Regions from separate parts of the Arthrobacter sp. T2-23 genome, predicted to be linked through region 3. Evidence: riboswitches for the same ligand, from Rfam matches in the RefSeq annotation. Region 3 holds a riboswitch; each other region holds the start of a gene.

Region 1 (7,423 bases), 1.3 Mb from region 3:
GCCGCCCACAATCACCGCTCCCAAAGGGAGCGGGAAGCCGAAGAGCAAATACAGGGCGATCGCACCGCCCACCACTTCGGCCAGGTCGGTGGCAGCGGCCACGATTTCGGCCTGCACCCAGAAGGCGCGGCGCCAGGCCGGCCGGAGCCGTTCGCCGAGGATTTCCGGCAGGCTCTTGCCCGTGACGATGCCGAGTTTGGCGGACTGGTACTGGACCAGCACGGCCATGACATTGGCGACGACGAGGACCCAGACCAGCAGGTAGCCGTACTGCGCGCCGGCCGTGAGGTTGGCGGCCACGTTGCCGGGATCCACGTAGGCGATCGCTGCCACGAACGCCGGGCCCAGCAGTCCGAGCAGGGCGCGGCGGCCGCCACGGCCCTTGCGCGCGGGCGGCGGACCCCCGGGGCGGGGTTTGGGTCCGGTGACGTCCAGCACTGCGCGCTCCCTCGAAGTTCCATCTGCCTGAACTTAAAAATTAGGCATACCGAAATCATAGGCGGGGCCGGTCGGCGGGGCAATGCGGCGTCAGGCCTTGGTGGCGCGCCAGCTTTGCGTCAGGTACGGAAGCGGCAGGACCTCATTGCCGGTGTGACCGAGGTGTTCGTGCAGGTACCAGTCGAGGTTGCCGAGCACCTTGGCGCGGGTGGCTTCGCCGGCCCGCAAGTAGTAGCTGCGGGACTTGGCCAGTTCCATGAGGTCCTGCGTGGTCACGGGATCCTCCCATCGGGTGAGGTGGCTCTGCAGCCCGGTGAACTCGGGACCCAGCGGCGGTGTGAAGTGGGGCTTGTGGACGTCCCCGGCGTGCATGATCCGTGACAGCCGGTGCACCCAGGGCACGGAGGTGTCCAGCTGGTTCCAGATCAGCCCCAGCACGCCGTGCGGACGCAGGATCCGTGCCACCTCGGTGCTGGCCAGCAGGGGATCGCACCAGTGCCAGGCCTGCGCCACCGTGACCAGGTCAAAGGCCTCCGGCGCCAGGGACGTGTGTTCTGCGGTCCCCTCGACGGCGGTCACACCCGGCAGGGCCCGGCGCAACTGCTCGAGCATGTCCGGGGAGGGGTCCACGGCCATGGTCCGGAGCCCCCTTTCGACCAGCAGTGCGGTGAACTTGCCGGTGCCGGCGCCCAGGTCTGCGGCGTCGCGGGCCCCGGCGGGGATCAGCCAGTCGGCGGAGTCGGCGGGGTAGCCGGGCCGGACCCGGTCGTAGTGCTCGCCGCCGTCCTGGAAGCTCTGGCCGAGCTCCTGCCGGCGTTCGTGCTGGAGTTTGGGTCCCCCGTGCAGTTTGGGGCCGCCGCGTGCCACGTGCGATCTCCTTCGGGCTCTGGTGGGTACCTACCGAATTTACCGCACGCAGCCGGCGGGGGCGTCCCTGCCGGCCCTCGATGCCGACCCGGTCGCTAGTCCGGGGTGCAGGGGGCGGCCCCCGCGGTGCCCGGCGTGTTCGGCGCCCAGTGCGGGTAGCTGCGGGTGTCGTTGGCCGGGACCCAGCGGCCGGCGTCCACGACGTAGTCCCAGCCCAGGCCGTTGCGCCGCAGTTCCTGGAGGCCGGCGAGCAGCCGCTGCGCGTCTTCAATCCGGGACCCGAGGCCGAAGCTTGCGCGGAGCGAGCCGGCGGGCAGGCCGAGCCGCTTCAGCAACGGGTGCGCGCAGAACCGGCCGTCGCGCAGGCCAATGCCGTGTTCCGCGGACAGGTATGCGGCGACCAGGCCTGCGTCGTAGCCGGCGACAGAGAAGTTCACGACGCCGATCGTGCCGGGGCCCTCCCCCTGGTCGGTGTCCTCGAAGATGTGGTGGACACTCACGCCGTCGATCCGCCGGAGCCCCTCGACCAGGAAGGAACGGATGGCGTCCTCGTGGGCATGCCACTGCCGCTCGTCGAGGGCCTCGATGACCTGGGTGGCGCGGGCCAGCGCGGCGGCGCCCAGGACGTTGGGGGAGCCGCCCTCGTGCCGTGCCGGGCCGGTAGTCCAGCTGACAGTGTCGAGCCGGGCGTCCCGCACGGCGCCGCCGCCGGCGAGGTGGGGTGTGCCGGCGTCGAGCCAGTCCGGGCGGCCGACCAGGACCCCGGCGCCGAACGGGGCGTAAAGCTTATGCCCCGAGAAGGCGAGGTAGTCGACGTCGTCCGCGGCGATGTCGATGCGGCGGTGCGGGGCGAGCTGGGCGGCGTCGACGGCGATCCGGGCGCCGAATTCGTGCGCGAGGGAGGCGAGTTCGCGGATCGGCAGGATTTCGCCGGTGACATTGGACGCGCCGGTGACGGCGAGCAGGCTCACGCCGCCGTGGGCGAGTTCCGTCCGGAGCTGCGCCAGGGTCCCGGCCAGGGTGCGGGCGGCGACGACGCTCCGGTGCGGGACGTTCTGCCAGGGCAACAGGTTCGCGTGATGTTCGATGTCGAGGTAGAGCACTTCGCCGGTGTGCCGGCCGTCGGCGACGGGCAGGCAGCCGGCCAGCAGGTTCAGCGAGTCGGTGGTGTTCCGGGTGAAGATCACGGAGTCATCCGGGCGCCCGCCGACGAAGCCGCGGACGATGTTCCGGGCGTTTTCGTACACCGAAGTGCTGAGCTGGGAGGCGTAGCCTGCGCCGCGGTGGACGCTGGCGTAGTACGGCAGGATCTCGTTCAGGTAGGCGGAGACCACGGACAGGGCCGGGGCGGAGGCACCGTAGTCCAGGTTGGCGTAGCGGACGTGGCCGCCCTGGATCAGTGGGGCTTGGATTTCGGCGCCGGAGACCGCGGACAGTGGCCGGCGGGCAGCAACGGCGGGACGGGCAGGAATAGTGGCAGTCGTCATGGGACCTCACTCGAAAAGGACCCCACGTACCGGGGATCCGCGCTTGCCGGGTCCGTTCCGGACCGGCCAGGTCGTCACCCGGGGCACCCCACCGCGAATGGAGGGTTGCCGGCCAGCAAACCGGGGTTTTGCGCTGGCACTCGTGACCTGTTTCGAGCGTAGGCCATGGCCGCTGCCGCAGAAAAGGAGCGGCAGGAATGTGAAGCGTTTTGTTACGGGATGCGCCCGGGAGCCGCCCGGGAGCCGCCGGAATGCCCTAGAGCAGGTCGTCGAGATCCGGGTTGAGGCGCTTGAGGACTTCTGAGTGCAGGATCGAGTTGGTGGCCAGGGCGTTGCCGCCGAAGGGGCCGTCCTCGCCCTCGAGCGAAGTGAAGCGGCCGCCGGCTTCCGTGACGATCGGGACCAGCGCGGCCATGTCGTAGAGGTTGAGTTCTGGCTCGCAGGCGATGTCGACGGCGCCTTCTGCCACGAGGCAGTAGGACCAGAAGTCGCCGTAGGCACGGGTACGCCAGACTTCCTCGGTGAGGCCGAGGAACTCGTCGAGGTTGCCGCGCTGCTTCCAGCCGCCCAGGCTCGAGTAGGACAGCGAGGCGTCCGAGAGCTGGGAGACGTTGGAGACCTTCAGCCGGGTGGCGGCCGCCAGGGACCGGCCCGTGTACGCACCGGCGCCCTTGGCGGCCCACCAGCGCTTGCCCAGCGCGGGGGCGCTGACAACGCCGACAACGGGCTCGCCTTCGTCGACGAGGGCGATCAGGGTGGCCCAGACGGGGACGCCGCGGACGAAGTTCTTGGTGCCGTCGATCGGGTCGATGATCCAGCGGCGCGAGCCGTGGCCCGTGCTGCCGAATTCCTCGCCGAGAACCGCGTCGCGCGGGCGGGAACGGGACAGCTGCCCCCGAATGGCTTCCTCGGCGGCTTTGTCGGCGTCGGTGACGGGGGTAAGGTCCGGCTTCGTCTCGACCCGAAGGTCGAGCGCCTTGAAGCGGCTCATGGTCTGGGAATCTACGGAATCTGCCAGTACATGGGCAAGGCGCAGGTCATCGTTGTAGCTCGAAGCGGGTTGGCTCATAGTTCCAAACTACCGTCAAAAGCCGCCGTAGACCGGGAGGCCACGTCGCTGCCTGCTGAGGAGACCCTGCGAGGAGACCCTGCTAGGAGACGCTGCTAGGAGACGCTGCCGAGTTCTTTGGTTTCCTGCGCTTCAAGCCGGGGGTCGGTGCCGAGCAGCCGGCGCAGCGAGGCGAGCCGCGCAGGACCGGACGCCCCCGCGTGGCCGTCCTGCACCCATGCGTCCACCCCGCAGTTGACGGCGGCGGAGTCGTGTTTGCAGCCGCGTTCGCAGTCCTCGGTGCCGGGCGCCAGGTCGGGGAAGGACCGCAGGATCCGGTCCGGGTCCACATGGGCCAGGCCGAAGGAACGGATCCCGGGGGTGTCGATGATCCAGCTGCCGGCGGGCGCGTCGTTGACCTTCAGCGCCAGGGCGGAGGAGGAGGTATGGCGGCCGCGCCCGGTGACGGCGTTGACGCCGCCGGTGGCACGTTCGGCCCCGGTCAGGGCGTTGACCATGGTGGATTTTCCGACGCCGGAATGGCCGAGCATGACGGTGACTTTCCCGTCGAGGTAGGCCCGCAGCTGGGAGACGGCGGCCTTGTCGAGCCTGGCGGACAGACCGTCACCGGAGCGGGCGTCGATGCCGGAGGCCGCCGAATCCGCGGTCTTGGAAATGATCACCGGGAAGTCGAGGTGCTGGTAGTTGGCGAGGAGTTCCGCGGGATCCTTGACGTCGGCCTTGGTGACGAGCAGCAGCGGCTCGATCCCGGCGTCGTAGGCCGCCACCAGCGCACGGTCGATGAACCCGGTGCGCGGTTCCGGGTTGGCTGCGGCGACCACGACGACCAGCTGGTCGGCGTTGGCGACGACGGCGCGTTCAATCGGGTCGGTGTCGTCGGCGCTGCGGCGCAGCAGCGTCCGGCGGTCCTGGATCTTGACCAGCCGCGCCAGGGTGTCGGGTTCGCCGCTGACGTTCCCGACCAGGGAGACGAAGTCGCCAGCCACCACGGGGTTGCGGCGCAGTTCCCGGGCGCGGGCGGCGATGATCTTGCGTTCGTCCGCGGTGCCTTCGCCGACGACGGCGGTGTACCGTCCGCGGTCAACGGTGACGATCCGCCCGGTGACTGCGTCGTCGTGGCTGGGCCGGTCCTTGGTGCGGGGCCGGGTGCCCTTTTTGTTGGGGCGGATCCGGACATCGGACTCGTCCCAGGAGTCAGTGCTGCGTGCCACCGGCGGCGTCCTTCTCTGCTGTGGTTCCCTGCGCCAGCATGGCTTCCCAGAGTCGCGGGAAGTCGGGCATGGTCTTCGCCGTGGTTCCGATGTCCTCAACCTCGACGCCGGGCACGGCCAGGCCCAGGATGGCACCGGCGGTGGCCATGCGGTGGTCGGCGTAGCTGTGCACGACGCCGCCGTGCAGCGTGGCCGGCCGGATGATGAGGCCGTCGGCGGTTTCTTCGGCGTCGCCGCCGAGCCTTGTAATTTCCGCGACGAGGGCGGCGAGCCGGTCCGTTTCGTGGCCCCGGAGATGGGCAATTCCGCTCAGCCGTGACGGTCCGGTGGCCAGGGCGCAGAGCGCGGCGACGGTGGGGGCCAGTTCGCTGGTCTGGTCGAAGTCGCCTCCCTTGATCTCATGCCCGCCGGTGACGGTCAGGGTGCCGGAGTCCAGCGTCACCGTCGCGCCCATGGCGGCCAGGATGCCGCGCCAGAGGTCACCGACCTGCGTGGTCTCGGCCGGCCAGTTGGGGATCCGTACGGTCCCGCCGGTGGCGAGGGCGGCAGCGAGGAACGGCCCGGCATTGGAGAGGTCCTGTTCGATCCGCTGGTCAAAGGCGCGGATCGGACCGGGGGAGACAACCCAGTGGTTCGGGACGGAATCGTCCACCGCCACGCCGACGCCGCGCAGCACGGCCACCGTCATGTCAATGTGGTCCAGGCTCGGCACGGGCGTCCCCGGGTGTTCGGAGCTGCGGTGCTCCAGGTGGAGTCCCTCGGTGAACCGGGCGCCGGCCAGCAGCAGGGCGGAGACGAACTGGGACGAGGCGCTGGCATCGATGATGAGGTGTCCGCCGCGGACCTCCCCAGTGCCCCGGACCGTGAACGGCAAGGACGCTGCGGCGCCGCCATCGGGGGCGCTGACCGCCACGCCGAGTCCGGCCAGGGCCTCGATGATGGTGTCCATCGGGCGTTTGCGGGCGTGCGGGTCGCCGTCGAACCGGGCCTCGCCCCGGCGCAGTGCGGCCAGTGGCGGCACAAAGCGCATGACCGTCCCGGCCAGCCCGCAGTCAATCGCGGTGTCCGCTGCGGCCGCGCCGCCGGTGATGGGGCTGATCTCTAGGTCCGGGCCGTAGGCGCCGTCTCCGGGCACCTCCGTAATGGTGGCCCCCAGGTGCCGCAGGGCCTCGATCATCAGCGCGGAGTCCCGGGAGTGCAACGGGGCGCGCAACCGGGAGGGGCCGTCCGCGAGGGCGGCCAGGACCAGGTACCGGTTGGTCAGGGACTTGGAACCCGGCACGGTGACGGTGGCATCGACGGGGCGCTCGGCGAAGGGCGCACGCCAGTGCGGACCGCCGCCGGCCGGAATGGAAGAGGCTGCTGCGGTGGGGGTGGTGCCAGTCATTGCCGCGCTAGGCTCCGACGGCGTGGTCGACGGCCTTGCGGACCGCCTTGTCGGCCTTCTTCAGCTTCTTGCCGGTGGTCTTCCGCGCATCGGCGGCGAGGTGGGAGGTGGTCTTCCGGGCGTCGGCGGCGAGGTGTTCCGCACGCCAGGCCAGGCTCGGCTTGCCCGCGGTGTCCACCGAAGCCAGCAGCACGCCGCCGGTCAGCGTGACGTTCTTCAGCAGCTGCTTGCGCCGGGCGTCGCGGCCCTCCTTGGAGGAGATGTCCGCACTGCGCCATTCCACGTACCCGTTAAGCGCAGAGATGACGGCCAGCACGGTCGCGGAGAGACGGGCGGTCTTGCCGAGGGCGAACAGGACGCCCGCGCCCACCTGGGTGCCGCCGATCACGCGGGCGAGGACCTTCTCATTGGTCTGGAAAGGCAGCGACTCGGCCGCACGGCGCAGCAGGGGAGACAGCTGTGTCGCAGTGTCATCCGCGTTCCGTAGCTTGTCCATGCCTGCGAGCACGAAACTGGAGGCGAGCATGGGGCGGGCAAGAAAGCGGACAAAGGACATGAATTTCCTCCTGGATGGACGAACCGCGGACGCTGTGCGGGAGAACCGGTTCTAGTCTTGCACTTTTGCGGAATATTTGCCCGTTCTGCGGGGTTGTGCAGATAGTCCCGATACGAGTTTAGGAAGGCGGAATTTTGGTCCTGGTGAAGGAACCCGGGCTGCTGGAAGCGGCCGACGCGGACCCGTGGGAACTGGCCCTGACGGGGGCAATCAGCGCGCCCCGGAAGGTGACAGTAGACTTGAACGCAATGAGCACCATGGATCCGGCCGTAGCGGCCATGCACGAGGTTGCCGGAAACGACGACGCCCAGCCCGCCGAAACTTCTGCCGCCAAAACTTCCGCGGCCAGGACAGCCGCCGCCCGTGCGGCGGCGGAGTCCGCAGCCTCGGACGCCGCCGCCGTGGAAA
Region 2 (7,423 bases), 1.4 Mb from region 3:
CCCGGCTGGCCGGGACCCTAGGTGATCCGTCATGCTTAGTCATGACCTCTATGTCGAGCCAGTACCGGATCATCACGGTCTGCACCGGAAACATCTGCCGGTCTCCGATGGCCGAACTGATGCTGGCAGAGGCCGCGGCCGCGGCGCAGCTGACCGGCGTCGAGGTAGATTCGGCTGGGATCACCGCCTATGAGGTGGGCCGCCCGATCGACCCGCGGGCCGCCCGCAAGCTCGCGGCCCACAACATTGGCTCCGAGCTGCACGTCGCGCGCGAGTGGCGCAATGACTGGTTCCAGTCGCGCGAGCTGATCCTGGCCCTGGACGTGGACCATTACGGCTGGCTGCGCCAGGCCGCGCCGGATCAGGCCTCGCTGGCCAAGATCCGGATGTTGCGCAGCTTCGACCCCGCTGTCGCCGGCAAGGATCCCCTGGACCAGGGCATCGAGGACCCCTGGTACGGCGGACACGCCGACTTCGACATTACCTGGGATCTGATCCAGGCCGCGGTCCCGGGCATTCTGGGCCACGTCCGCGCAGCCCGGCTGCAGACCGGGGGACGGCAGCAGGCGCACCAGGGCAGCACAGGGCACCGGGTACGCTCTAGTTCATGAGCCCCGCACCCGTCATCATCGCCATCGACGGACGCTCCGGGGCAGGCAAAACCACCCTGGCCATCGAACTCGCGGCCCGGCTCCGCGAACACCACAAAGTCTCCCTCTTCCACCTCGAGGACATCTACCCCGGCTGGAACGGCCTGGCGGCGGGCATCGAGCGCTACGCAGCCACCGTGCTGGCCCCGCTGCGCCGCGGCGAAGCTGCCCTCTGGGTCAGCTGGGACTGGGAACGGCATTACGACGGCGACACCCGGCTGACCCCACCGGCCGAAATCGTCCTGGTCGAAGGCGTGGGTGCGGGCGCCGCGGCCGCCATGCCCTTCCTTGACGCCGTGATCTGGGCCGACTCCCCCGACCAGGACCGCCGCACGCGGGCCCTGTCCCGCGACGGCGAGACCTACCGCCCCTACTGGGATCAATGGGCCGGGCAGGAAGACGAGTGGCTCGCTGCGGACGATGTGCCGTCCCGGGCCGACGTGCGGGTGCTCAACTTAGCCGACGGCGCCGCGCCCGCCGAGGTGCTGCAGGCCCTCCAGTACCTTCCCGCGCTGTCCCCGGTGCTGCTCCCGGAACTTTCGGCCCGCCGCGGGCTGCAACTGACGGCCGAGCGGCTGGACGCCGCACCGGACGCGGCCAGGCTCTTCGAGCTGCTCTATGGCGGCTCCCCGAACGCGGTGTGGCTTGATTCCTCCCTGGCCGAGGGCGGCGCCGGCGAACCGAACCGGCAGGGCGGCGCGGGAGCCGAACGCAGCCGCTTCAGCATCCTGGCCGACGACGGCGGCAGCTTCGGCCAGTCCGTCCGGCACCGTTCGGGACGGACCCGGGTGAGCGTCGGCAACTCGACCGTACAGACCGACGGCGGGTTCTTCCGCTGGCTTGACGGGGTATGGGGCCGCCGCGCGCTGCGCGCCCCGCAGGGCTACCCGTGCGAGTTCACCCTCGGCTGGCTCGGCTACCTCGGCTACGAACTCAAGCGCGAGACCGGCGGCAGCAATGTCGAGGCCGCCACCCCGGATGCCTGCCTGATCTTCGCCGGCCGCGCCGTGGTCCTGGACCACCGGGAACGCACGGCGTGGCTGCTCGCCCTCGACGCCCCGGACGCCGGCGACTGGCTGGCTACCGCCCGAGCCGCCGTCTTGGCCGCGGACCAGGGCCCCGAACCCGCAGCCGGCGGCGTCGGGCATTCGGCCGGCCCCGCCCCCGCCCTGGACTTCAGCGCCCGGGACACCGAGGCCGCCTACAAGGCCAAGATCGCCGCGGCGCAGCACGAGATCACCGAGGGCAACAGCTACGAGGTCTGCCTCACCACGGCCCTGACGGCCAGCGCGCCAGCCGGGGAGCTCGATCCGTGGCAGGCGTACCTGGCCCTCCGGCGCCGCAATCCGGCACCCTTCGCCAGCTTCCTGCGACTGTCGGGCCTCACCGTGGCCAGCACCTCGCCGGAGCGCTTCCTGCGGATCTCCGCCGACGGCGCCATGCGGGCCGAGCCGATCAAGGGCACCCGGCGCCGGTCCGACGACGCCGCCCGGGACGAGGGATTGCGCCGCGAACTGGAATCCTCGCCCAAGGACCGGGCCGAGAACATCATGATCGTGGACTTGCTGCGCAACGACCTCAGCCACTTCGCGGTGCCCGGGTCCGTCTCGGTCAGCCGGCTGTGCGCGATCGAAAGCTACGCCACGGTGCACCAGATGGTCAGCACCATCGACGCGCGGCTCCGGCCCGGAATGCCGCGGGCCGAGGCCGTGGCGGCCTGCTTCCCGGCCGGCTCCATGACCGGGGCGCCGAAGGTCAGCACCATGGCGATCCTGGACCGGCTCGAGGCCGCGCCGCGGGGGGTCTACTCCGGGGCGATCGGCTACTTCTCGCTCAGCGGCGCCACGGACCTCGCGGTGGCTATCCGGACCCTGGTGGCCGCCGCCGGCACGGACAGCACCACCGTGAGCCTCGGCGTCGGCGGCGCGATCACCGCGGATTCCTCCCCGCAGGAGGAGTACGAGGAAATCCGGACCAAGGCCTTCGGGGTCCTCTCGGCGCTCGGCGCGGAGTTCCCGCGGGGCTAAGGGTCCGGCGTCCCGGCCTACTGCAGGGTGGCCGTGAGCCGTGCGACGTTGTCCACGTATTTGACGCCCATGGGCCGTTTGATCCAGTCCTCGAGCTTGAGTTCGCGCGAAATGCCGCGGTAGGTGTCCTCCACGGCGCGGATCCGCTGCACGATGTCTTCGCCGAGCAGCATGACGGAGACCTCGAGATTCAGCGAGAACGAGCGCATATCCATGTTGCTCGAGCCCAGCACGGCCACCTCGTTGTCCACCGTGAAGTGCTTGGCGTGCAGCACGAACGGCGCCTTGTAAAGGTAGATCCGCACGCCGGCTTCCAGCAGCGCCTCGTAGTAGGACTGCTGGGCGTGGTGGACCAAGAACTGGTCACCCTTCTCCGAAACGAACAGTTCGACGTCGACGCCGCGCTGGGCCGCCGTCGTCACCGCATAGAGCAGCGAGTCGTCCGGGACAAAGTACGGGCTGCAAATGGAAAGCTTGTGCTGCGCCGAGTAGATCAGCGTGTTGAACAGCCGCAGGTTGTTCTCGGTGATGAACCCCGGGCCGCTGGGCACCACCTGGGCGGTCACGTTTCCGGGCGCGGACTCGGGCCTGTGCCCCAGCTGGTGCTCCAGCGATTCGTCGGTTTCGCTCAGCCAGTCGGTGGCGAAGACCACGTTCAAGGTCGTGACGATCTGGCCGCGCATGCAGGTCATCAGCTCGACCCACTCGCGGCCCACCTTGCGGTGCTTCGGGTTGTTGTAGGACGGTTCGATCAGGTTTTGCGAGCCGGTGAAGGCGACCTCGCCGTCGATCACCATGATTTTGCGGTGATTGCGCAGGTCCGGCCGACGCCACTGGCCGTGCACCGGATTGAGGGGCAGCATCGGCCGCCAGCGGATCTTGCTGGCCTCGAGCCGGGCGATCAGCTTCCGGTATCCCTTGATGCGCAGCGTGCCAAGGTGGTCGAACAGGATCCGGACCTCGACGCCGCGCTCGGCAGCGTCCTCCAGGGCGGTCAGCAGATCGTCGGTGACGTGGTCCGAGCTCATGATGTAGAACTCTGCGTTGATGAACGACGTGGCCTCGCGGACGGCCGCGGCCATCGCCTTGATGGAATCCGGGTAGCCGGACAGCAGCTCGACGCTGTTGCCGTCCACCATCGGCAGCGAGCCGAGGGTCTTGTTGAGCTCAGCCGCGGACGCCACCCACTCGGGCCCGGCATATTGGCTTTCGACGGCGGCCAATGCCGAGGTCCCGGCCCGCACCCGGGTGTTCACGGCTTCCTGCTGGGCGCGGCGGCGGCGGGAGAGCCGGAAGTTGCCGAACAGCAGGAACAGGACGAGGCCAAGCGCCGGCACAAAGAAGATGCCCAGCAGCCAGGCCATCGCGGTGGTGGGCCGGCGGTTGCCGGGAATGATTCCCAACGCCAGCACCCGGATGACGAGGTCAATCACGGTCAGGATCAGAATCACCCAGGACGGGAATATTCCGGTCAGCGGAAACGGCCACAGCACAGGCGTACCCCTCAAGCTCCAGACCCGCGGAACAGTTCCGGAACGGGCAACCCGCACAGCTTATCCCGCCGCGGGCCACACTAAGCTGAAGGCATGACTACCTCCGCCTCTGTTCCGGCCCCCGCCACGGTGCTGGTGTTCCTCGACCCCGCCTTTGAGAACGGCCGGATCGCCGACTCGTCCGCACCGCAGCTGATGGCCACGGATCAGGGCGCGACCCGCGGCGACGGCGTTTTTGAGTCGCTGCTGGCGGTGGGCGGAAAGCCGCGGAAGCTGCAGGCCCACCTGAGCCGGCTGGCCGGTTCCGCCCGGGCGCTGGAGCTGGATATTCCGGCGGAGGACGCCTGGCGCCGTGCGATTGAAACCGCGATCGGCGAGTTCCGCGGCCACGCCGGCCCGGCTGGCGGCGGCGCCGACGGGGCGGACGAGGTTGTGGTGAAGCTGCTGGCCACCCGGGGTGTCGAGGGCGCTGCCACCCCCACCTGCTGGGTCCAGGCCTCCCCGCCGCCGGCCGCCGGGCGCGTCCAGCGCGAGACCGGCATCGACGTGATCCTGCTGGACCGCGGCTATGACAGCGAGGTGGGCGAACGCGCCCCCTGGCTGCTGTTGGGCGCCAAGACCCTGTCCTACGCCGTCAACATGGCGGCACTCCGCTACGCCCACCACCAGGGCGCGGACGATGTCATCTTCACGTCCGCCGACGGCCGGGTCCTGGAGGGCCCGACGTCGACCGTCCTGCTGGCACACCTGGAGACCAGCGACGACGGAGCGGGCGGGAGCCGCACCGTGCGCCGGCTGATCACCCCGCAGCTGGACAGCGGCATCCTTCCCGGGACCTCGCAGGGCGCCCTGTTCACCGCGGCCAAGGCAGCCGGCTGGGAACTGGGCTACGGCCCGCTGGTCCCCAACGACCTCTACGACGCCGACGCCGTGTGGCTGATCTCCAGCATCCGGCTCCTCGCACCGGTGAACCACATCGACGGCAAGGAAATTGGTACCCCCGAACTGCGCCGGCAGCTCACGGCCGAGCTCAACGCGCTGTACGCCACGATCGACTAGTCCCGGGGGCCGGCCGGCTCCGGTCCGGTTACTTAACATGACGACGGCGGCTCTGCGGGCCGGCGTCGCAGGTGTTACGTTTTTTGTGAGTAATGAGACCCGGCGCCAAGCCCTGACTGGCCGGTCGGCAACCCTCCCTTTCGCGGCGGGGTGCCTCAGGTGAATACTCGGCATATCGACCCATTCGAGCTGCAAACGTGAAAGAAGGAGATCCGTCGTGCCTGACGCGTCCGCCCCCGCTGTGCCCGCCACAGCCCCAGCCCCGTCCCCCGCCGCCCCCGGCGCCGACGTGAAGCTGGCCTACCGCCTGTTCACCGGCCCCGATGACCGTGCCTTCTGCGAGCGCGTGTCCGCCGCGCTGGCCGAAGGCTATGTCCTGCACGGCAGCCCCTCTGCCACGTTCAACGGCAGCACCGTGATCGTTGCCCAGGCGCTCGTGCTGCCGGCCGCGATCGCCAGCGCCGACGCCGCCGTCGCCAACGCGGTGGATGAGCTCGACGCCGTCGAGTTCGAGGGCGAAGGCCACGCGTGAGCTACGCCGGAGACTTGACCCCGCAGGAGGCCTGGGCCCGGCTTGAAGCCGGCGCCGTCCTGGTCGACGTCCGCACCGAGGGCGAATGGGCCCAGATCGGTGTTCCAAATACCGCGGATACCGGCGGCCAGCGGGATCCGCTGTTCATCCAGTGGACCTTTGCCGGCGGCACCCCGAATCTGCAGTTCGTGGAGCAGCTGCGCCAGCAGGTGCCCGCGGCCGACGGTGCCGAACTCATCTTCCTGTGCCGCTCCGGCGCGCGTTCCGCGGCGGCCGCGGACGCCGCCACCGCGGCGGGCTTCACCGCCTACAACGTCCTTGAGGGCTTTGAGGGCGACCCGGACCCATCCGGTGCCCGCACCGTCAACGGCTGGAAGAACCGCGGCCTCCCTACCAACTCCGGAAAGCACTAAGTGGGCTTCAATCCCGACGCCCAGGGCTGGAGCCCGGATACCCAGGCCGTCCGCGGCGGCCTCGACCGCACCGGGTTCCAGGAGACCACCGAGCCGATCTTCCTGAACTCCGGCTTCGTCTACGAATCCGCCGCCGCGGCCGAGCGTGCCTTCACGGGCGAGGATGAGCGCTTCGTCTACTCCCGCTACGGCAACCCCTCGGTGGCCACCTTCCAGGAACGGCTCCGTCTGCTGGAAGGCACCGAGGCGTGCTTCGCCACGGCCTCGGGCATGTCCGCGGTGTTCACCGCGCTCGGGGCGTTGCTCGCCGCCGGGGACCGTGTTGTCGCGGCCCGCTCGTTGTTCGGCTCGTGCTTCGTGATCCTGAACGAAATCCTGCCGCGCTGGGGCGTGGAGACGGTCTTCGTGGACGGCCCGGACCTTAGCCAATGGCGCGCCGCCCTGTCGGAACCCACGACGGCGGTCTTCTTCGAGTCCCCGTCGAACCCGATGCAGGAAATCGTGGACATCGCCGCCGTCAGCGAGCTGGCGCACGCCGCCGGCGCGACGGTCGTCGTCGACAATGTTTTCGCCACTCCCCTGCTGCAGCGCTGCGGGGAGCTCGGCGCGGACGTGGTCGTCTACTCCGGCACCAAACACATCGACGGCCAGGGCCGTGTGCTCGGCGGGGCGATCCTGGGCTCCAAGGAGTTCATCGACGGCCCGGTCAAGCAGCTCATGCGCCACACCGGTCCGGCGCTCTCGGCCTTCAATGCCTGGGTGCTGACCAAGGGGCTGGAGACCATGGGCTTGCGGGTGAACCATTCCTCTGCCTCCGCACTGAGGCTTGCCGGCTGGCTCCAGGAGCAGCCCGCCGTCAGCTGGGTGAAGTACCCGCTGCTGCCGTCCCACCCGCAGTACGAGCTGGCCGCACGGCAGATGAAGGCCGGCGGCACCGTGCTGACGTTCGAGCTGTCCCCGTCCCCGGGGCGGACGGCGAAGGAGGCCGCCTTCGCCCTGCTGGACGCCCTCCGGATCATCGACATCTCCAACAACCTTGGCGATTCAAAGTCCCTCATCACCCATCCGGCCACCACGACGCACCGCGCGATGGGTCCGGAGGGTCGGGCGGCGATCGGGCTGAGCGACGGCGTGGTGCGACTGTCGGTGGGTCTGGAAGAGGTGGAGGACCTGATCCGGGACCTCGGTTACGCGCTCAAGCAGGTCTAGCTCCGGCGGACCCGGGAGAGCACGGGGGCCGGTTCCGGCG
Region 3 (7,423 bases):
TTCAACGCCGTCGCGGAGACGCTGGGCACCACGCACACCACCATCTCCCGGAGGATCCTCGCCCTGGACAAGCAACTCGGCGGGCGGACGCTGGAGCGGAGCCCGCACGGCTGGGAGCTCACCGAGCTGGGGTCCGAGGCGGTGGCGGCGGCGGAAGCCATCGAGGGGACGCTGGGCGCGTTGTCCGGCCGGATCGCCCGATCGGAGGACGTGCTCTCCGGCCTGGTGCGGATCAGCACGCCGGACGGCTTCGGCGCGGAATTCGTCGCCCCCGCCCTGGTCCGGCTGCAGCAGGAACATCCGCACCTGAACGTGGAGATGCTCAGCGCCACCCGCAAGGTCAGCCAGAACCGCTCAGGGGTGGATTTGGAGGTGGTGGTCGGCAACCTTGACGTCAGTAACGCGCAGACCATTTTCCTGTCCAACTACTTCCTCCGGCTCTACGCGAGCCCACAGTACGCTCGCGAGCACGGCCTGCCGGAAACGCTCGACGACGTCGGGCGGCACGGCTTTGTCTCGTACGTCGAGTCGGCGCTGCAGGTCGCGGAACTCGGCCACCGCTACACCCAGCTGCCGATGCCGCGCTCCAGTTTCCAGGCCACGAGTATCTTCGCCCAGCTTGAGGCCGTCCGCCGCGCCGCCGGGATCGGCCTGCTGCCCAACTTCCTGGTTGTCGGAAAGCCGGGGTTCGTGCCGGTCCTGCCGGACGACTTCCAGCGGCAGCTGCCGATCTGGGCGGCGGCACGGGCGGAGTCGCTGCGCTCGGCCCCGGTGCAGGCCGTGCTTGCTGCCATCCGGACAGAGATCGCCGAACGCCAGGACGTGCTCACCGGCTAAAGCGGGCGCTGCTCAGAGCGGCTAAGCCCGGGCGCGCCCGTGGTGGTCAGCCACCCAGACGCAGGATGATCACCAGGCCAATGAGCGCCACAACGCCGGCCAGAAGCATCGCCGCCCTGGGATTGCCGAGGTTCAGGGTCCATCCGAGACCGAAGCGGCGCGGAACCAAAAGTTTGTGGTCCTCGCGGTTGATGTAGACCAAACCACCGCGCCAATATTTGTCGTCATCCAGGTGTGTCAGGCCCGTGTTTTCTTCGGCCCCATCCCGCTCACGGTTATTCCGGGCCAAGACCACAACGGTTACGACGACGGCGGCCAGGATCGGCGCGGCGACCATCAGCGGCGCCCACGGCGTGACCGTTCCGGTCCACATCAGCAGCGATGATCCCAGCATCGCCAGGTCGATCATGGCGACAAGCCCTAGCAGCGCCCTGGCGCCCAGGGATATGTAGTGCCGGGACCAGCGCGCGGAGCCTACCGGCCGTGCCGGGTCGATGTCCGGCCGGCTTCGGACGATAGCCGCCGCCATGCCCCCGAGCAGCGCGGTCATGCCGATCTGCACGAACACCAATGAGAAAGCCGCGCCGACCGACTTGACGACCACCCGGTCCGGCATGCCCTTCGCGCCGTAGTGCACCGCGAGCACACCGGGCATCGACGGGTAGCCGACCACGCCAATCACCGCCGTGGCGACGGTGATGATCACGGCGGGCGCCAGCCAAAGCCAGGGGAACCGGGGCGGATCGGTCCGCAGCTCGGTGTCCACCGCGATGCCCTGGTGCAGGCCCCGGAACCAGCCCCCGGCGGCCTTGGCGGCCCGGATCTCCTGGTTGGCCAGGAAGAAGCATCCATACCAGGCACCCACAAGCGCCAGCACCGACAACGGCAGCAGCAACGGTTCGCCGCTCACAGCGTAGCTGCCAACGCCGGCTCCGATGACGACGAGCCCGATGGTGAGTACCCGCCACCGGTAGATGCGGGCCCGCCTGATTACTGCCCTGTCGGCGGAATGTTGGGCCGGCACCCGGACCCCGAAAGGCACAAAAGGACTGGTGACCGAGGGCAGCACCAGGGCGAGCAGGAGCACCAGCCCCAACAACACCAAGCTCAGAACGATGGCAACGCTCATGGCTCCTCCTCTCGCGCTGCGGCGAATGAATCGAGCACGGACCGGCAGGTCTGGAGAACCTCGTCGGCCGGCAAACCTCTAACGACTGCCTCCGCCAGCAGGGTCCGGGCTCTTGCGGTCCACTCCGCGGGGAAGGGAGGGGCCGCGACCGTCGTCGTCACCACCGCGCCTGTCTTGCGGTTGAGCCGGATCAGGCCCTGCTGACGAAGGAGGTCATAGGCCTTGTTCACGGTGTGGAAGTTGATCCCGAAATCCGCGGCGAGCGTCCTGGTGGCCGGCAGCGAACTGCCCTCGGTCAGCACGCCACCGGCAATCGCCTCAACGATCTGGTCACGCAGCTGCTGGTAGATCGGCACCTCACCGGACAGGTCGATGTTGAGGATCATGCCTTCCTACCTCCCGTCTTGTTCTATAAGTTATAGAACAAATGGCGAATCGGTGACAACAGGCTTTTGGACTTGGGACTGAACTCCGGGTGCAGCGCAAGGGCCGGACAGCCATGACTTGGCTGCCCGGCCCCTGGGACTGGCGGATTGATTCGTTAGGCAGCCGGCGCCGCTGCGGCCTTCTTCCCGAGGGCTTGGGCAACTTTCTGGATCCGGGTACCGTATCCGCCATTCAACGCGGTCTCCTTGATCTTGTTGGCCTGGGTGTCCAGATCGGCCGGCGCAGCCCCCTTGAGGGTCTTCAGGTCTGCCTGCAGGTTGGCCGGAAGCTTGGCGAAGAGCTTCGGGTGGCTGATGACCTGGTCAGCGATCTTCTGCAGCCCTGCCCCCGGGTTGGCCGAGGTGAAGACCGTCCGCAGTTCCTGGCGCAGACCGGCGGCCTCGGTCGCGGTCTTCACCAGCTGCTCGGCGCGCTTCTGGACCTCAACGCCGTAGCCGCCCGACAGGGCCGTGGTCTTGATCTTGTAGGCGTCCTGCACGCGTTCAGCCGGAGCGGCGTCCTTGAGCGCCTTCACGTCGGTCTGCAGCGCCGGGGGGAGTTTGGCGAAATGCTTCGGGTGGTTCACCAAGGCTGCCGCTGCCTTCGCGGCCCGGTCCCCGACTGCCTGCGGACTGTCCGCGTTGAGCTGCAGGAATGCCCCGAGCCCGCGCACACCTGCATGAGCGCCTGTCTTGGCTCCGGCAGGCGCACCCGCCGTCGAGGTCGCCGCCGGGTGCGGGGAAGAGGGGGACGCAGAGGCGGCACCGACACCCACGGCGGCCATGGCGCCAGCGGCCAGAACCGCTGCTGCTCCCACACCTAAACGAGTCTTCAATGATGGAGTTGTCGGCATTGCTACCTGGTCCCTTCCGCTGGAATTTAATGACCGGTTCGGCCTGCCCGGCCCAAGTGTGGTTCCACTCTAGAAGCCGACGCTGGGCAGAAGCTGAATATCGGCCCAGAAACGCGACTCGCCGGGCAGGCACCACGACAGCAGCCCCCGTCCCCGCAGTGGGGGGACGGGGGCTGCCTATTGCTGAACTTGTGCGACTGCCTGCCGGTTACCGCTTGCCTGCGGCGAGCAGGTCGGCAGTGCCCTGGGCGTCGGCGGCGTCGACGTCGTGGAGCGAGATGCCGCGGGTTTCCTTCAGGAAGAACACGGCGACGGCCGTGATGGCGCAGGCGATCAGCAGGTAGATGGCCACCGGAACGGAGGACTTGTACTGGCCCAGCAGCGCAACGGCGATGATCGGCGCCAGCGAACCGGCCACGATCGAGGTCACCTGGTAGCCGAGAGAGACGCCGGAGTAGCGCATCCGGGTCGGGAACATCTCGGCCATGATGGCCGGCTGTCCGGCGTACATCAGGGCGTGGAACAGCAGGCCGATGATGACCGAAGCCAGGATGATGAAGTCATTTCCGGTGTCCATCATCGGGAAGGCGAAGAAGCCCCAGGTGGCACCCAGAACGGCGCCGGCCATGTAGACGGGCTTCCGGCCGAACCGGTCCGAGAGACGACCGACCACCGGAACCACGGCGAAGTGGATAGCGTGCGCCACGAGCAGCAGGAGCAGGATCTTGGCGGTGTCGGCGTGGACGACGGTCTTCAGGTAGGTGATCGAGAAGGTGACCACGAGGTAGTACAGGATGTTCTCCGCGAAGCGCAGGCCCATGGCGGTGAAGACGCCGCGGGGGTAGCGGCGGAAGACCTCCGCGACGCCGTAACCCTTGTGGCCCGCCTCAACTTCCTTGCGCGCCTCGAGGAAGATCGGGGCGTCGCTGACCTTGGTGCGGATGTAGTAGCCGATCAGGACGATCACGGCGGACAGCCAGAAGGCGACGCGCCAGCCCCAGCCCAGGAAGTCCGCGGAGGACAGCACCGAGGAGAGGATGAACAGCACGGCGGTGGCGAAGAGGTTGCCCAGCGGAACTGCGGACTGCGGCCAGCTGGCCCAGAAACCGCGGGACTTGCTGGGGCTGTGCTCGGCGACGAGCAGGACGGCGCCGCCCCATTCACCGCCGACGGCGAAGCCCTGGGCGAAGCGCAGGAAGACCAGCAGGGCCGGAGCCCAGTAGCCGATCTGCGCGAAGGTCGGGAGGCAGCCCATCAAGAAGGTGGAGACGCCAACCAGGATGATGCTGAGCTGCAGCAGCTGCTTGCGGCCGAACTTGTCGCCGAAGTGGCCGAAGACGATGCCGCCGATCGGGCGGGCCACGAAGCCCACCGCGTAGGTGAGGAACGCCGCGAGGATGCCGTCCAGCTCGGTCTGGGAATTGGGGAAGAAGGCCTTCCCGAAGACCAAGGTGGCGGCGGAAGCGTAGAGGAAAAATTCGTACCACTCCACCACGGTGCCGGCCATGGAGGCCGCCACTACCTTCTTAAGACCGGACGCCTTGACGTCGGTCTCGTCTGCGCGCCTTGCGGCGGCGTTTTCCGTGCTCATGAGAACTCCTTCGGTGTCGCCTTCGACACCCTGTGGACCATTAAGGTTGACAACGCGTGTGTGAGTTGGGACACACGGCGTCATTCTCCACGAGTATGGACGTCCCGCGGCGCAGGCTCAACGACTAATCGCGCAGAGCGCGTCTGCAAAAATGCACAAAGCGCGGTCGCGGCTAGGCGAAGAAGTAGCCCCGGAGCTGCTCGCTAAGCTGGCCGATTTCGGTGAGGAAACCGTCGTGGCCGATCGGGGCCTCGATGACGTGGACCGGCACCTCCCCCGGCAGGGCGTCGGCGAGGGCATGGGACTGGGCGGGGAAGTACAGCCGGTCCGAGTCCACGGCCGCGACGAAAAACTCCGCCGTTGCCCGCGAAACGGCCTGCTCAAGGCTGCCGCGGCCGCGGGCGACGTCGTGGCTCATCAACGCCTCGGTGATCGCGATGTAGCTGTTGGCATCGAAGCGGCGGACCAGTTTATTGCCCTGATGGTCGAGGTAGCTCTCCACCTGGTAGCGGCCCCGTCCGGCCAGCGACCCTGCTTCCAGCGGGGCCTCGGCCGCCTGCGCGTTCCGTCCGAAGCGGCCGTCCAGCTCGGCGGCGGAGCGGTAGGTGATGTGCGCGATCCTGCGGGCCAGGGCCAGTCCGGCGTCCGGCTCCGGGCCGCCGTAGTAGTCGCCCCCGTTGAAGTTTGGGTCCTGGCGGATGGCGAGCGTCTGGGCCTGGGCAAAGGCGATCTGCTCCGCGGTGCTGCTGGCACCCACGGAGATGACGGCGCAACGCCGGACTCGGTCCGGGTAGCTGACTGCCCATTCCAGGGCGCGCGCTCCGCCGAGTGAGCCGCCGAGCACTGCGTACCAGCTGGCGATCCCCAGGGCATCGGCGAGACGGGCTTCGGCGGCGGTGCTGTCCCGGAGTGTCACCAGCGGGAAGCGCGAGCCCCACGGCCTGCCGTCCGGGCCGGGCGTCGAGGGCCCGGTGGAACCGTAGCAGCCGCCGAGGATGTTGATGGAGACGACGAAATACTTGTCAGTGTCCACCGGAGCACCGGGGCCGGCCAGCTGCTCCCACCACCCGGGCTCCTCGCCGGCGCCCCGGGTGACGTGGGTGTCTCCCGTGAGGGCATGTTCGATCAGCACCGCATTGGAGGCGTCCGCGTTGAGGGTTCCCCAGGTCTCGTAGGCGAGGGTGACCTCCGGCAGGGTGGCACCGGACTCCAGCGCCAGTGAACCGATCGGCAGGTACTGAACCGTCCCGTCGGGGACAGTGGAAAGCTTGTTTTCGGGAACTCCCGTACGGGAGACGGCAATCGTCATGTGTGGACCTAACCTCGCGCTTGCCCGCCGCCAGCTGACCGGCAGGCCAGGTCTTCACCCGGGGCACCCCGCCGCGGAAGGAGGGTTGCCGGCCAGCAAGCCGGGGCTGTCACTGGCACTCATGACCTGCGTCGATTCTACGAAACCCGTCGGCGCATTGGCGAAGATTGTGACTTCCATGTGACAGCCGGGCCCCTAATCCCCACGGCGCCGTGTGGACCTCAGGCGTCCTTGGCCGCCCGGAAACCGGCGTCGAGGTCGGCGATGATGTCGTCGATGTGTTCAAGTCCCACCGACAGCCGCACCAGTCCGGGATTGACGCCGGCCACCGCCTGCTGTTCCGGCGAGAGCTGGCTGTGGGTGGTCGACGCCGGGTGGATCACCAGCGAGCGCACGTCACCGATGTTCGCCACGTGCGAGTGCAGTTCGAGGGCGTCGACGAAGCGCTTGCCGGCCTCCGCTCCCCCGGCGAGGTTAAAGGAAACGACGGCGCCGGTCCCCTTCGGACCGTACTTGCGGCCGCGCTCGTACCACGGGCTGGACGGCAGCCCCGCGTAGGCGACGGATTCGACGTCGTCCCTGGCTTCCAGCCATTCGGCCACCTTGACGGCGTTGGCGACGTGCCGCTCCACCCGCAGGCTCAGCGTCTCGATGCCCTGGGCGATGAGGAAGGCGTTGAACGGGGACACGGCGGAGCCGAGGTCGCGCAGCAGCTGGACCCGGGCTTTGAGGATGAAGGACAGGTTTGCCCCCAGCGCCCCGTCCGTCCCGAGGTCCCGGGCATAGACCAGGCCGTTGTAGGTGGGATCCGGGGTGTTGAAGCCGGGGAAGCGCTCCGGGTCCTTGCCGAAGTCGAAGTTGCCGGAATCCACAATCACGCCGGCGATCGCGGCGCCGTGGCCGCCCAGGTATTTGGTGGCCGAGTGGACCACGATGTCGGCGCCCCACTCGATCGGCCGGATCAGGTACGGGGTCGAGAGGGTGTTGTCCACGATCAGTGGCACCCCGGCCCGGTGCGCCACGTCCGCGACGCCCTCGATGTCCAGCACGTCCTGGCGGGGGTTGGAGACCACCTCGCCGAAGAAGAGTTTGGTGTTCGGCTGCACGGCGTCGCGCCACTGCCGCAGGTTGTCCGGGTCTTCCACGAATGTCACGGAGATGCCGAACTTCTTTAGTGTGTGGGCCAGCAGGTTGTAGGTGCCGCCGTACAGGCTGGGGCTGGCGACGACGTGGTCTCCGGCCTCGGCGATGTTCAGGATCGCGAAGGTCTCGGCGGCC

The links. Region 3 has a riboswitch for S-adenosylmethionine ahead of metX (homoserine O-acetyltransferase MetX). Riboswitches for the same ligand answer to the same signal wherever they lie in the genome.
Region 1: another riboswitch for S-adenosylmethionine. It lies ahead of ACZ5Z0_RS14960 (aminotransferase class V-fold PLP-dependent enzyme); the one in region 3 lies ahead of metX (homoserine O-acetyltransferase MetX).
Region 2: another riboswitch for S-adenosylmethionine. It lies ahead of ACZ5Z0_RS10795 (DUF1737 domain-containing protein); the one in region 3 lies ahead of metX (homoserine O-acetyltransferase MetX).

Annotation. Positions count from the first base shown of each region.
Region 1 is NZ_AP027917.1:3,203,155-3,210,577, forward strand. It holds gene ACZ5Z0_RS14950 (Nramp family divalent metal transporter) at 1-438, opposite strand, end outside; gene ACZ5Z0_RS14955 (class I SAM-dependent methyltransferase) at 529-1,305, opposite strand; gene ACZ5Z0_RS14960 (aminotransferase class V-fold PLP-dependent enzyme) at 1,401-2,792, opposite strand; SAM riboswitch class IV at 2,827-2,940, opposite strand; gene hisN (histidinol-phosphatase) at 3,049-3,861, opposite strand; gene rsgA (ribosome small subunit-dependent GTPase A) at 3,957-5,072, opposite strand; gene aroA (3-phosphoshikimate 1-carboxyvinyltransferase) at 5,056-6,459, opposite strand; gene ACZ5Z0_RS14980 (DoxX family protein) at 6,467-7,015, opposite strand; gene ACZ5Z0_RS14985 (sigma-70 family RNA polymerase sigma factor) at 7,264-7,423, shown strand, end outside.
Region 2 is NZ_AP027917.1:2,336,400-2,343,822, reverse strand. It holds gene ACZ5Z0_RS10815 (low molecular weight protein-tyrosine-phosphatase) at 42-611, shown strand; gene pabB (aminodeoxychorismate synthase component I) at 608-2,677, shown strand; gene cls (cardiolipin synthase) at 2,695-4,170, opposite strand; gene ACZ5Z0_RS10800 (aminodeoxychorismate lyase) at 4,264-5,229, shown strand; SAM riboswitch class IV at 5,318-5,433, shown strand; gene ACZ5Z0_RS10795 (DUF1737 domain-containing protein) at 5,471-5,761, shown strand; gene ACZ5Z0_RS10790 (rhodanese-like domain-containing protein) at 5,758-6,174, shown strand; gene ACZ5Z0_RS10785 (O-succinylhomoserine sulfhydrylase) at 6,175-7,383, shown strand; gene ACZ5Z0_RS10780 (glutamate--cysteine ligase 2) at 7,380-7,423, opposite strand, start outside.
Region 3 is NZ_AP027917.1:940,027-947,449, forward strand. It holds gene ACZ5Z0_RS04385 (LysR family transcriptional regulator) at 1-837, shown strand, start outside; gene ACZ5Z0_RS04390 (DUF1648 domain-containing protein) at 884-1,966, opposite strand; gene ACZ5Z0_RS04395 (GntR family transcriptional regulator) at 1,963-2,352, opposite strand; gene ACZ5Z0_RS04400 (hypothetical protein) at 2,508-3,209, opposite strand; gene ACZ5Z0_RS04405 (MFS transporter) at 3,454-4,836, opposite strand; gene metX (homoserine O-acetyltransferase MetX) at 5,009-6,145, opposite strand; SAM riboswitch class IV at 6,157-6,272, opposite strand; gene ACZ5Z0_RS04415 (bifunctional o-acetylhomoserine/o-acetylserine sulfhydrylase) at 6,367-7,423, opposite strand, start outside.